One region of the Aliivibrio logei genome, then DNA from elsewhere that is predicted to be linked to it. Evidence: predicted binding sites of a transcription regulator. Region 1 holds the regulator's gene; the other holds the start of a gene.

What was found. Region 1 encodes MetJ, which represses methionine synthesis genes. Its sites were predicted from a motif close to TTAGACNTNTANANGTCTAA; they were not measured.
Region 2: metN (methionine ABC transporter ATP-binding protein MetN) is a predicted target of MetJ. The motif match lies at 2,633-2,652, and genes of this name have one in related genera.

Annotation. Positions count from the first base shown of each region.
Region 1 covers NZ_MAJU01000006.1:115,183-121,646, forward strand. Annotated here, with positions in the region: gene leuO (transcriptional regulator LeuO) at 1-279, opposite strand, end outside; gene A6E04_RS03710 (bifunctional aspartate kinase/homoserine dehydrogenase II) at 621-3,041, opposite strand; gene A6E04_RS03715 (O-succinylhomoserine (thiol)-lyase) at 3,041-4,207, opposite strand; gene metJ (met regulon transcriptional regulator MetJ) at 4,395-4,715, shown strand; gene A6E04_RS03725 (malic enzyme-like NAD(P)-binding protein) at 5,056-6,303, opposite strand.
Region 2 covers NZ_MAJU01000011.1:211,449-217,912, forward strand. Annotated here, with positions in the region: gene A6E04_RS11495 (hypothetical protein) at 1-1,193, opposite strand, end outside; gene A6E04_RS11500 (hypothetical protein) at 1,308-1,721, opposite strand; gene gmhB (D-glycero-beta-D-manno-heptose 1,7-bisphosphate 7-phosphatase) at 2,001-2,552, opposite strand; gene metN (methionine ABC transporter ATP-binding protein MetN) at 2,806-3,840, shown strand; gene A6E04_RS11515 (methionine ABC transporter permease) at 3,830-4,507, shown strand; gene A6E04_RS11520 (MetQ/NlpA family lipoprotein) at 4,552-5,361, shown strand; gene ykgO (type B 50S ribosomal protein L36) at 5,423-5,560, opposite strand; gene A6E04_RS11530 (type B 50S ribosomal protein L31) at 5,560-5,817, opposite strand; gene tsaA (tRNA (N6-threonylcarbamoyladenosine(37)-N6)-methyltransferase TrmO) at 5,961-6,464, shown strand, end outside.

The DNA.
Region 1 (6,464 bases):
CAGTGCTTGACGCATTGGTGCGAATAATTGACGAGCACGTTGCGTTGGTTGAATACCACGACCATGGCGAATAAAGAGTTCATCATTAAACATCACTTTTAGTCGTGATACCGCATTACTCACTGCCGGTTGTGACATACCTAGGTTTTGAGCTGCTCGAGTAATATTTTGCTCTTGCATTACTGCATCAAAAACAGTCAGTAGATTTAAATCTACTCCACGTAATACTTGTTCTGCTCTAACGCTATTAGATGCAGAGGAAAATTCAGACATACTCATTTAAAGGCTCTCTCTATTTTTCAGCAAATTATTAAAATAAGAAAAAGTAAGCTGCATATTATTATAGTTATACACGTTATTGACAGAACGTATGCTAGCCAACTGTTCAACATAATCACTGAATAGATTTACAAAATCCATAGCACGTAACAGATTTTAATTTTAATTTATGCTTAATCAAAGTTAACCGATTAATTTTATTTACAAATCAACCAATTAGGCAAAAACATAAAATAACCTAAATATCAATAGTTTCCGATTTTTCCTACGTTAAACGAAAAAAACCATGCAACATGGCATGGTTTAAAATATAACGAAACGTTAATAAGTATTACATTTGGTTAAAATAACGCTGAAATTTTATTCAAATCAGACTGGATTGCTCCGGCGGTAACCTCTCTTCCGGCGCCTGGCCCTCTTATCACTAAAGGGTTATCTTTATACCACTGACTTTCAATCGCAAAAATATTATCGCACGGTAATAAATTAGCCAATGCATGATGTTCAGACAGCGCTTCAATCCCAACCGTTGCACTGCCATTTTTATTCAAACGGGCAACATAACGAAGTACTTTTTGTTCTCGCTGCGCTTGTTCCAAACGTTCCGATAATGCTTCATTTAAGGCATCACCTTTTGCCAAGAAGTCATCAAGACTCACTTGCTGTAATTCGGCGGGAACCAACGATTCGACTTCGATTTGATTCGGTTCGATTTGTAACCCTGACTCTCTTGCCAAAATAACAAGCTTTCTCATTACATCGGAACCATCTAAATCATGCCTAGGATCTGGCTCTGTCAATCCTTGTTGCCATGCTAAATCGACTAACTCAGTAAAGGGAGTCTCTCCAGTATATTGTTGGAATAACCAAGAAAGAGTGCCAGAAAAGATCCCAGAGAGTGCAACAATGCTGTCTCCGCTTTCACGCAAATCTTGCACAGTATGATTAATTGGTAATCCCGCGCCAACCGTTGCATTGTATAACCAATGTCGACCAGTTTTTGCAAACGCATCAACAACCGCTTGATATTCATGACTTGGTGCTGAACCCGCGACCTTATTTGCAGAGATCAAGTGCATGCCTTGTTCTGCAATTTTAGTGTATTGACTTGCAAGCTCAGGGCTTGCCGTTACATCTAAAATAACAACGTCATCGTATCCTTGGACTGAACCGATTTTTTCAATCCATTCAAATTCTTCGTAGCTCACCGCTTCATCATCAAAATGGCTGACTACTGATGCACTATCGATACCGTCAAAATCGAACCAGTATCGATGACGGTCAACGACTCCGACTAATGAAAAAATCATGCCTCGACGTTTTTCTAAAATTCGTTTTTGCTGAGTAAACAATGTAAGCCACTGCGCACCAATATTACCGTGACCACACAAAACAAGGCCAACTCGTTTCTGAGCTTGAAATAAACTGGTATGAATCTCATTGATCAATTCATCGGTGTCTAATTTACGAAGAATAGCAACAAGACTTAACCCTGATTCCGATTCACACACAAACTCTAAAGGTCTATTTTTTAATTGATGGTAAAAACCATGGCTATGAATGGCATTAGCCGTTACACCAGCACCTACTGCTGCAACCATTGAGTACCCTTCTTTTAATTTAATTTCAGCATGCACCGCTGTATTTTGCAGCATATCTAAAGCATCACTGACGATCTCTGAAGTGTAGGCAAGTAATAAAGTAAATTTATCGGCTTGTGCTTCTAACGCAAGAGGTTGAAGTTGAGCACGAGTTAAAAGAGAAAGCACCTCGGTTTGAGCTCGTTCAAAATCTTGCCCACGGCCAAAGCCAAGTTGGATTAAGTACACATCATCCAACGAAGTAACAATTTTAGCGCCACGACCAGAGGCCAAGACACGTTCAATGCGTGTTGAACCCGATTCTGGTTGATAACTGCAACGTAGACTCAAATCTAACGCACTTTGCGCTACTGGCTGTAATGTTCTGCTATGTAAAACAGGGGCAGCTAAACGGGCCAATTCACTGGCTTCATCCAAACGAAGTAGCGGCAATAAACAAGCGTCTTCCACTTTTCTAGGATCCGCACTAAATACCCCAGCAACATCACTCCAAATAGTAACACGAGAAACTTCAGCTAATGCACCAATCATAGTTGCTGAGTAATCCGATCCATTACGCCCTAATAATACGGTTTCACCCTTTTGGTCACGGGCCATAAATCCAGTAATAACAAGACGACCATGAGGGTGTTGTGCTATTTGTTCTTTAAATAAAGGCCATGAAAGAACACGATCAACCTCAGGCTGAGCCCCTCTTTCTGCTCTTAAAAAATGGCGAGAATCCAACGGTGCCGATTTTAATTCAATCTGGTTTAAATAAGCCGACAACAAACGAGACGACCATATTTCACCATGACCAAGCACATCGGCTTGTTGAACTTCATTTAGCGGAGCATGTAATTGACCGATTGCAATCAACTCTTTATGCAACAATGCCTGCAATACTTCCGCCTGATCTGGCTCTAACAATTCAGAAATTAACTGTTGCTGATAATGACGCAAAGACTCCAATGTATCGTGAGCCAAACGACCATCTTTAGATAAGTTATCAATCCATTCAAGAATACGGTTTGTTGTATTACCCGCGGCAGAAACAACAACAAGATCATGCTCGTTTGAATATTCTTTTAAGATGGTTGCCACACGGCGATAACACTCAGGATCAGAAAGACTGCTGCCACCAAATTTATGTAACTGACGTTGCACCAAAGACGTTGTCATTATTTCACCTCTGCAGCCACAGCAAACGCTTGTGTAAGATCTGCGATTAAATCTCTACTGTCTTCTAGGCCAACAGAAATACGTAATAACGTCGGCACCAAACCGGCAGCAGCCTGAGCTTCATCTGACATCGCTCTATGTGTCATCGTTCCCGGATGAGCAATCAGACTTTCTACTCCCCCTAACGATTCAGCTAAAGAGAAATATTTTAACGCTTTCACAAAAACTTTAAGTTGGTCTAACGAACCGTTTAATTCAAAACTCAGCATTGCACCAAAACCCGCTTGCTGACGCTTTGCTATTTCATGCCCTGGGTGCTCAGGTAGACTAGGGTGATAGATCGTTCCCACTAACTCTTGCTGTTGTAAGCATTTTAATACTTCCATCGCATTTTCTTCATGCACTCGCATACGAGCACTAAGAGTACGAATTCCTCTCAGGGTTAAATAGCTATCAAATGCAGTACCTGTTGCACCAATGCAGTTCCCCCACCATGCCAATTCATCGGCATGTTCTTTCGTTTTAGATATGATCACACCACCAACAACGTCTGAATGCCCATTAATGTATTTTGTTGTGGAATGAAGAACGAAATCAGCCCCAAGAGTCAGTGGCTGCTGTAATACAGGAGAAAGGAACGTGTTATCAACCGCAACTAATGCACCGACTTCTGCCGCTTTTTTACAAATTTCGGCAATATCGACTACGCGAACTAATGGATTGGAAGGCGTTTCTAATAAGATCAGTTTTGGCTTTTTAGCAAGCGCTTCATCTAAAGCGGCGGCATTAGACTGATCCACAAACAACGTTTGAAAATCACCTTTATTTGCTCTGGTGTTAAAGAGTCGATAAGTGCCGCCATAGCAGTCATGAGGGGCAATAATTAAATCATCAGGACCAAGCAAGGCTGATACCATTAAATTAAGAGCCGCAGTGCCACAGTTCGTCACCACCGCACCCGCACCACACTCTAAATCAGACAATGTTGTTTCTAATTGAGTTCGGGTTGGATTCCCTGAGCGAGCGTAATCGTACGTTGGAACATCTCCAAATTCTGGAAAGCTATAATTAGTCGATAAATAGATAGGAGGCACAACCGCATTGTGTTGTGAATCGGTTTCAATGCCAGTACGAACAGCAATAGTTGCAGGTTTTCTCTCGCTCATTATTTCCCTTCCAAACTGCTATGCAGTGGTATAATCTAATCCATAAGTTATATTCTTCTACTTTACCATCACAAAATGAGACGTCAATACTTCTAGACGTCTATATATCTTTGCTTATAGACGTAAATATCGCTAGAATTAGCTCATCGCATTTTAAACAACAATAATATTAGAACGAAGGTGAGCAATGGCTGATTGGAATGGTGACTATTTAAGTCCTTATGCCGAGCATGGTAAAAAAAGTGAACAGGTAAAAAAAATTACCGTGTCAATTCCAACGAAGGTACTACAAATCCTTACGGATGAACGTACTCGTCGTCAAGTAAGTAATCTTCGCCACGCCACAAACAGCGAATTGTTATGTGAAGCGTTTCTTCATGCTTATACTGGCCAACCATTGCCAACAGATGAAGATTTACGTAAAGATCGTCCTGATGATATTCCAACAGAAGCAAAAGCGTTAATGACCGCAATGGGCATTGAATTCGAAGCATTCGACGAAGAATAAAAGTGATTAACTCCTAGCTAATGATAACAATCATTAGCTAGATCACATTTTCGATTATTTCCTACTTTCTTTATCCCCTCTGTTTTTCTGCTCATTTCAATTTTACATTACCTCTCTGTCTCATACTTACCCTATCCAATTGGCCATGTTCAAGTTCTAAAAGCGAATGATAATTTACTCTATCGGCTGTATTACAATAGTGCTAAACAACAACGAATACATTAGTGGTATTCAAGTTAACGCTTGGTGGTAAACCCATAATTTAATTCCCCCTAATAAAAAGACTTCCTCATCAATGACGTAGGAAGCCTTTTTACTTTAATTAATATATAAAAGCAGTTTACGCTTCCATGTATCCTTCTGGCATTTCAATACGAGCGACGCCTGAATCAACCGCTGCTTGTGCTACCGCTTTTGCAACTCGAGGAAGTAAACGAGGATCCATCGGTTTAGGAATGATGTAACCTTTGCCAAACTCTAAAGAATCAACACCCGCCGCTTTTAATACTTCGACAGGCACAGGTTCTTTCGTTAATTGACGAATTGCTTCAACCGCAGCCAATTTCATTTCATCATTAATCACGCTTGCACGAACATCGAGTGCACCACGGAAGATAAATGGGAAACAAAGTACGTTATTTACTTGGTTAGGATAATCAGAACGACCAGTACCCATAATTAAATCATTACGAACTTCATGAGCCAATTCTGGTTTGATCTCAGGATCTGGATTTGAACAAGCAAATACAACGGGCTTATCAGCCATTAATTTAAGCGCTTCAGGTGGCAATAGGTTAGGACCCGATACCCCTAAGAATAAATCAGCGCCTTCAATAACATCTTCAAGCGTACGTTTATCTGTGTTGTTCGCAAAACGTTGTTTATATTCATTAATGTCATCACGACGAGTGTGAATTACGCCTTTACGATCAAGCATGTAGATCTTCTCGCGCATCGCGCCACATTTAATCAGCATTTCCATGCAGGCAACCGCCGCGGCACCCGCACCTAAACAAACAATGATCGCATCTTCTAACTTCTTACCTTGAAGCTCGATAGCATTCAACATGCCAGCTGCCGTTACAATTGCAGTACCGTGCTGATCATCGTGGAATACAGGAATATCACAACGTTCAATTAAACGACGTTCAATTTCAAAACAATCAGGGGCTTTGATGTCTTCTAAGTTAATACCACCAAAAGTATCTGCAATGTTCGCTACTGTATCTACAAATTCATCAATAGTGCGATGTTTCACTTCGATATCAATCGAATCTAGACCGGCAAATCGTTTGAAAAGTAATGATTTGCCTTCCATTACAGGTTTTGAAGCCAGAGGACCTAAATTACCTAAGCCTAAAATAGCCGTACCATTTGAAATAACCGCAACCATATTGCCTTTAGATGTGTATTTATAAACATCGTCTGGGTTTTTCGCGATTTCACGTACTGGTTCAGCTACTCCTGGGCTATAAGCCAAAGCAAGGTCTTCTACCGTATCGGCGGGTTTAGTCAGTGCTATTTCAATTTTACCCGGCGTTGGGTAAGCGTGATAATGGAGAGCTTGTTCGCGAAAATCTTCAGACATGGGGTTTTCCTGAATGCTAATAAATATAAGAGAATTGTTTCAAAATAGTAAACTATATAATAGTTGATCTAGCTCAAACTTCATAGTCTTCGCTTACAGATCGTACCAACAAAAATGTCGGGTTAATTAATGATTTTATGACTTAATTTCAAATAAGAAAG
Region 2 (6,464 bases), on a different contig from region 1:
AGCGCTAAACCCTCATTTTTCATTGAGTTTTGTAATTTCATACTCGTAATACGAACATGATTATCGGCCGTTTCAGCAATCTTCTTCTTTGCGTTCAATGTACGTGTATAAAGTTGAGTTAGCGCAAGATGGTTCAAACCATTCAACTGCCCATTACGTATTTCATCCAGCTTAGTCACCGCTTGATCAAGAATGTATTGCTGACAATGTTGCAGCGCGGCTAATGTACGATTTGCGACACGGGCGGAAGGAATCGAAGGTGGACGATTATTATTTTCTTGTTGGTTAGGATAAAGAGCAAATAAAGCGTCAGTTTCTGTTCGGCACGTACTTGCTATATCAGACGAAAATAATCGTGACCCCTCTTTATTTATTCCTAATTGAAAATGAAGTGTCTTTTCCAATTCCTGATCTACAGCACTTATCAATTCATTGGCAAGTAATGCTTGTGCCTTGACCGTTTCTTGATAATGCAGTTGGTATTTTAATGCGACATCAGAAGCATAGCTTTTTACTATTGATTCAAGAGTTTTGTGCTGATTACTCGCCAATTCCGCCCAGTGTTTCTTATCCCTTAAATCTTGCTGCGTCACAATATCATCATGAATAGTAAAACTGTAATGATTACCAGAAGCCATGCTGTCCCAACGATTACTAATAATGTAACGATCAACAGCACGCTCAGGAAGTTTGAGAACCCCAAACCAATCCACCAACCCCATAACGGTTGCAAAACGATCGTAGGATGTCCGAGATTCATCTTCAAATGTATCCGCGACATCACGCGCCCAAAGGCCTACTGCAGCAGCTTCTCCAATTGGTCCTAACGCCTCAAGTGCAGCACTGCCTGCTTCAGATGCAGATCGTCCAATAGTAGACAATAAGCGCGAAGCTTCTTCTGTTTCTACAGCAAAAGAGCTCGCAGGGCCGGTTTCGAGTAAAGAAGAAGTGTCGCTGTAAACGTGAGTGGCTTCGCTTAGATTCGGTTTTAAACTTGAGAAATGGTCTGGTACTTTTGGGAAAAGATCCTCTGGCATAATTTCATCACTAAAAGAACGGTAATTTTTCTTACTTAAATTATTAAACGACTCTTTATCAAGAACGTTGATTTCATCGCCTACCCGGCACAGTTCTAAAGCGGAAGCGCCCGTTGAGAGCAAGGAACAAACAAGCATCAAATTATTTAATTTCATATTATTAATTATTCTTATATTTTTGAAAAAACACTCAATAAGCAAACTAAAAAACTAGAAAACTAGAAAATGGACTTCAAGCTTATTGAGTGAATTAAAAACGAAAAAAGGTATTTATAAATCTAGAGGGGAATGATTAGCAACAACTAATCTATCTAGGACATGCGCAGGTATGCGATGAATAAATTCTGCTAAATCCACTGATAGTGGGCCAGTAAATCCTGCTCGGCACATAGAGCTTGGATACTCACCAACAATGAGCAACTGTGGTGTTGCACCATTCCATTGCAATTTAGCTTCGATATCAAGATCGCTAATATTAATACCGCAATTGTATGTTCTTGACGTTAATATTCCATTTTCAATTTGATATCCACCAACCAATGGTACTGGCGTTTTATCTTTAGGAAAAACAATCTCGGTTTTTGTTCTCGCATTATTTTCAGAATCAGGAAAGACAATAGCGTTTGCAAAAGCAGAGATTGAGGTAGAAAAGGCAACTAAGCCAATAAGTGTACTCGTTTTCATAGTAACTCCGTTAAACTTGCTCTAAATGAAAATGAGAACTTATATCAATTAGATATATTCATCAATAAGCCGAAGTCTCAATAGCTTGTAAGACATTCACCATTTTGATGAGTTAACATCGAAAAACAAAATTAAATGCCGAGAGTAATCAATCAGTTGTAGTTTTATAAAATTTAACTATTAATAAATCAATTACTTGACCTTTGTTCCAATAAAGATCAAAAAAAACGCCTATAGATTTCTCTATAGGCGTCTGAAATTTCATTGTATCGGTATTAATTAAGCAAACAGAAACTTAGGCACATCCGCAATACTATCAAGTACCGTTGTTGCTAATGCTTCGCCTTCTTCTGTTACAGGTTTACCTGTACGAACAAGAATACGTGTACCAACGCCAGCCGCTTGAGCTGCCATCATGTCTTCTTTCTTATCACCGATCATCACAGATTTTTCCATGTCGATATCTAAGAAGCTTTGAGCTGACATGAACATACCAGGATTTGGTTTACGACAATCACACTCTTCTTTGTACTGTTCTACTGTCGCTTCAGGGTGATGCGGACAATAGTAAATGCCATCAAAATCGATGTCATGCTCAGCAAAGTTCCAATCCATCCATTCAGTTAATGTTTCAAACTGCTCTTCAGTAAAGATACCACGTGCAATGCCTGATTGATTGGTCACTAATACAAGTAAGTAGCCCATGTCTTTGCATATCTTAACAGCATCGAACACACCATCAATGTATTCAAAGTCATCACGCTTATGAACGTAGCCACGATCAACGTTAATCACGCCATCTCTATCAATAAATATTGCTGGTTTAGACAAGGTAAAACCCTCTAATTGTCGAATCTCTTAATGACAAAATTATCTCACGCTTTTAAATGATTAGCATCTTATTTATACGTTTAGCCGTCTAGACGTAAAAATATCTATTGACTTAATTATCCATTCGAAATAGCATCGTCTTACATTAAAAAATAATTTAAAATGCGATATAGCTCAACTTTTGCAACATTGTGAACTTTTGTGTAACGTTATTTAAATTCCAATTGCTTAGCAGTTCAGTTCAAGGCGAATCATGATTGAAATAAACCGCGTCAATAAGGTCTTTTATCAAGGTGCAAAGGAAATTAATGCCCTTAAAGATATTAACCTTCATATTGCCCAAGGCACCATCTTCGGTGTTATTGGTTCATCAGGTGCAGGGAAAAGCACACTGATACGCTGTGTAAACATGTTAGAAAAACCAACCAATGGCGAAGTCATTGTGGATGGTGTTGATTTAACTAAACTGTCGTCAAGTGAATTAAGCAAGGCTCGTCGTAATATTGGGATGATCTTTCAGCACTTTAATCTTTTGTCTTCTCGCACTGTATTTGAAAATGTAGCTTTACCTTTAGAGCTTGCAGGAAAATCAAAACAAGAGATTAATAAGAAAGTGAATGACTTATTAGATCTCGTCGGACTGTCAGACAAACACCACACTTACCCTGCGAATTTAAGCGGTGGTCAAAAACAACGTGTGGCGATTGCTCGTGCGCTTTCAACCGATCCAAAAGTATTGTTATGTGATGAAGCAACCAGTGCGCTTGATCCTGCGACGACGAAATCAATTCTAGAACTGATTAAAGATCTAAACCGTAAATTAAGCATCACTATCTTAATTATTACTCATGAAATGGAAGTGGTAAAAAACATCTGTCATGAAGTCGCGATCATCGGTGATGGTGAATTGGTTGAGAAAGGCATTGTGAGTGATATTTTTGCTCACCCTAAAACCGTTTTAGCTCAAGAATTCATTCGAGCGACATTAGATTTATCAATTCCTGACGATTTTAAAACGCGTCTACACGATACTTATGTCGAAGGCAGTTACCCTCTGATCCGTTTAGAGTTTACTGGCGCAACGGTGAATGCACCTGTTATCAGTCAAATATCTCGTGAATTCAATATTGATATCAGTATTTTAAGCTCTGATATTGATTACGCTGGCGGCGTTAAATTTGGCCTAATGCTTGCTGAGTTTTTCGGTAACCAAGAGTCAACAAAACAAGCGATTGAATTCTTACGTAATCATCATGTAAAAGTAGAGGTGTTAGGTTATGTCGTTTGATGTGATTTCCGCATGGCTTGATTTAAACAGCAAGCTATTATTAAACGCGACTGGCGAAACTCTGTACATGGTTTCTGTTGCTGGTATTGTCGGTTTTGCTATTGGTATTCCACTGGGTGTTATTTTGCATATCACCAAAAAAGGTGGATTAATGGAAAACCCAGCGTTCAATAGCATCCTTGGCGCTGTTGTAAATATGGGACGTTCTGTGCCTTTCTTGGTACTCATGGTTGCTATCATTCCGGTGACTAAGCTTATTGTAGGCAGCTTTATTGGTACCACGGCAGCCATCGTTCCATTAACTATCGGGGCAATTCCGTTTGTTGCTCGTTTAGTGGAAGGCGCATTAATTGAAGTACCAAGTGGGTTAGTTGAAGCCGCACAATCAATGGGTGCAACTCCTCTTCAAATTATAACTAAGGTATTGCTTCCTGAAGCTTTGCCTATGATAGTGAACTCAGTGACTATCACTCTGGTTACCCTCGTTAGCTACTCAGCAATGGCTGGAACAGTTGGCGGCGGCGGGTTAGGTGATGTAGCGATTCGTTATGGTTTCCACCGTTATGATTTAACCATCATGGCTGTGACCGTTGTTATGTTGATTGTTTTGGTTCAAATCATTCAATCAATTGGTGATAACTTAGTTAAAAAAGTTGATCATCGTTAATCTAATTTAAAATTTAAATGGAATTCATTTTTAAGGAGTAAATAATGGTATTGAACATAAAAAAACTGGCAGCAGTAGCGGGTCTAGCATCAACGCTTATTCTTACTGGTTGTGGCCAAGAAGAAACAAACACAAACCTAATTAAAGTAGGTGTAATGGCAGGTGCTGAAGCACAAGTCGCTGAAGTTGCAGCAAAAGTAGCAAAAGAGCAATACGGTCTTGATGTTGAGTTAGTGACATTTACCGATTACGTAACACCAAACGCAGCATTAGATGATGGTTCAATTGACTTGAACGCATTCCAACACAAACCATATTTAGATCAACAAGTCGCTGACCGTGGTTACAAGATTGAAGTTGCTGGTAATTCATTTGTTTACCCAATTGCAGGTTACTCTAAGCAAGTAACTGCTGTTGACCAAATTGAAGATGGTGCACGTATTGCGGTACCAAACGATCCAACTAACCTTGGTCGTTCTCTTCTTCTTCTTCAAGAACAAGGCCTAATCACATTACGTGATGGTTCTGGTCTTGCTGCAACGGTTCGTGATATTACCGCTAACCCTAAAAACATCTCAATTGTTGAGCTAGATGCGGCGCAACTTCCTCGTTCTCTTGATGATGTGGCACTGTCTGTAATCAACACAACTTACGCAAGTAGCCTAAACCTTACACCAGAGAAAGATGGCATCTTTGTTGAAGATAAAGACTCTCCATACGTAAACTTAATTGTTGGTCGTACTGATAACGTAAACACTGAAAACGTAAAGACTTTTGTTAAAGCTTACCAATCAGATGAAGTTTACCAAGCTGCTCTAAAAACATTTAAAGGTGGCGTAGTTAAAGGTTGGTAATCCCTCTTTTGACTTAATCAAACCTAAAAAGGTTGGCAATGATGCCAACCTTTTTTCTATCTTACTTTTTCTTCTTTCCTTGAACCGCTTTAAATCGAGGGTTTGTTTTACAAATAACAAAGACTCGCCCCTTTCGCTTTACAATTTGACAGTCTTTATGTCGCGATTTAGCACTTTTCAATGAGCTTAATACTTTCATTATACCTTACCTTTTAATGCACCAAATCGACGATTGAAGTTTGCAACTCGTCCTTCCGTAGAAACCACTCTTTGTTCACCCGTATAAAATGGGTGTGATTCAGAAGAGATATCCAATGTCATGTAAGGGTATTCCTTTCCATCTTCCCATTTCATCGTTCTGTCTGTTTGTAATGTTGACCCGATAAGAAAATATTTATTAACACTCGTATCGTGAAAAAGAACCTTTCTGTATGTTGGATGAATGCCTTCTTTCATTTTTCTCTCCCTATAAATCGCCATTAATTGTTATGTTATAACATAACAATTAGCAATTGCGAACTATTATCATATAAAGTAAAAAAGTGACGATTCATTAGTTATGATAAAATTTATCCATATTCACCGTTGAGCTTACATAAATGACTTATCACATCGATCCTGTTGGTTTTATTCAATCGCCTTATAAAGAAAAGTTTGCGGTTCCTCGTCAACCTCGCTTAGCACCTAGCGCGACATCTCGCCTAAAATTGGTGGGAGATGCAAATTCACCAGAAGCGGTGCGTGGGATTGAGCAGTTCTCTCATTTATGGCTCTTATTCTTATTTGACCAAAACTTAGATGCGGGATGGAGGCCAACGGTTCGCCCACCACGATTAGGTGGAAACGAACGCATTGGAGTTTTTGCTTCACGAGCGACCTTTCGTCCCAATGGTATTGGAATGTCAGCCGTCGAGTTAAAAGGCGTTGTTCAAGAAGGTAATCAAACTTATTTAGAATTAGGCAGCGTTGATTTGGTAGATAGCACACCGATTATCGACATCAAACCCTACATCCCTTATTCCGATTCAATCCCTACTGCGTTGGGGGGATTTGCAGAAAAAGAACCCGATGTTCTCAACGTGTACTTATCGATTGAGGCACAA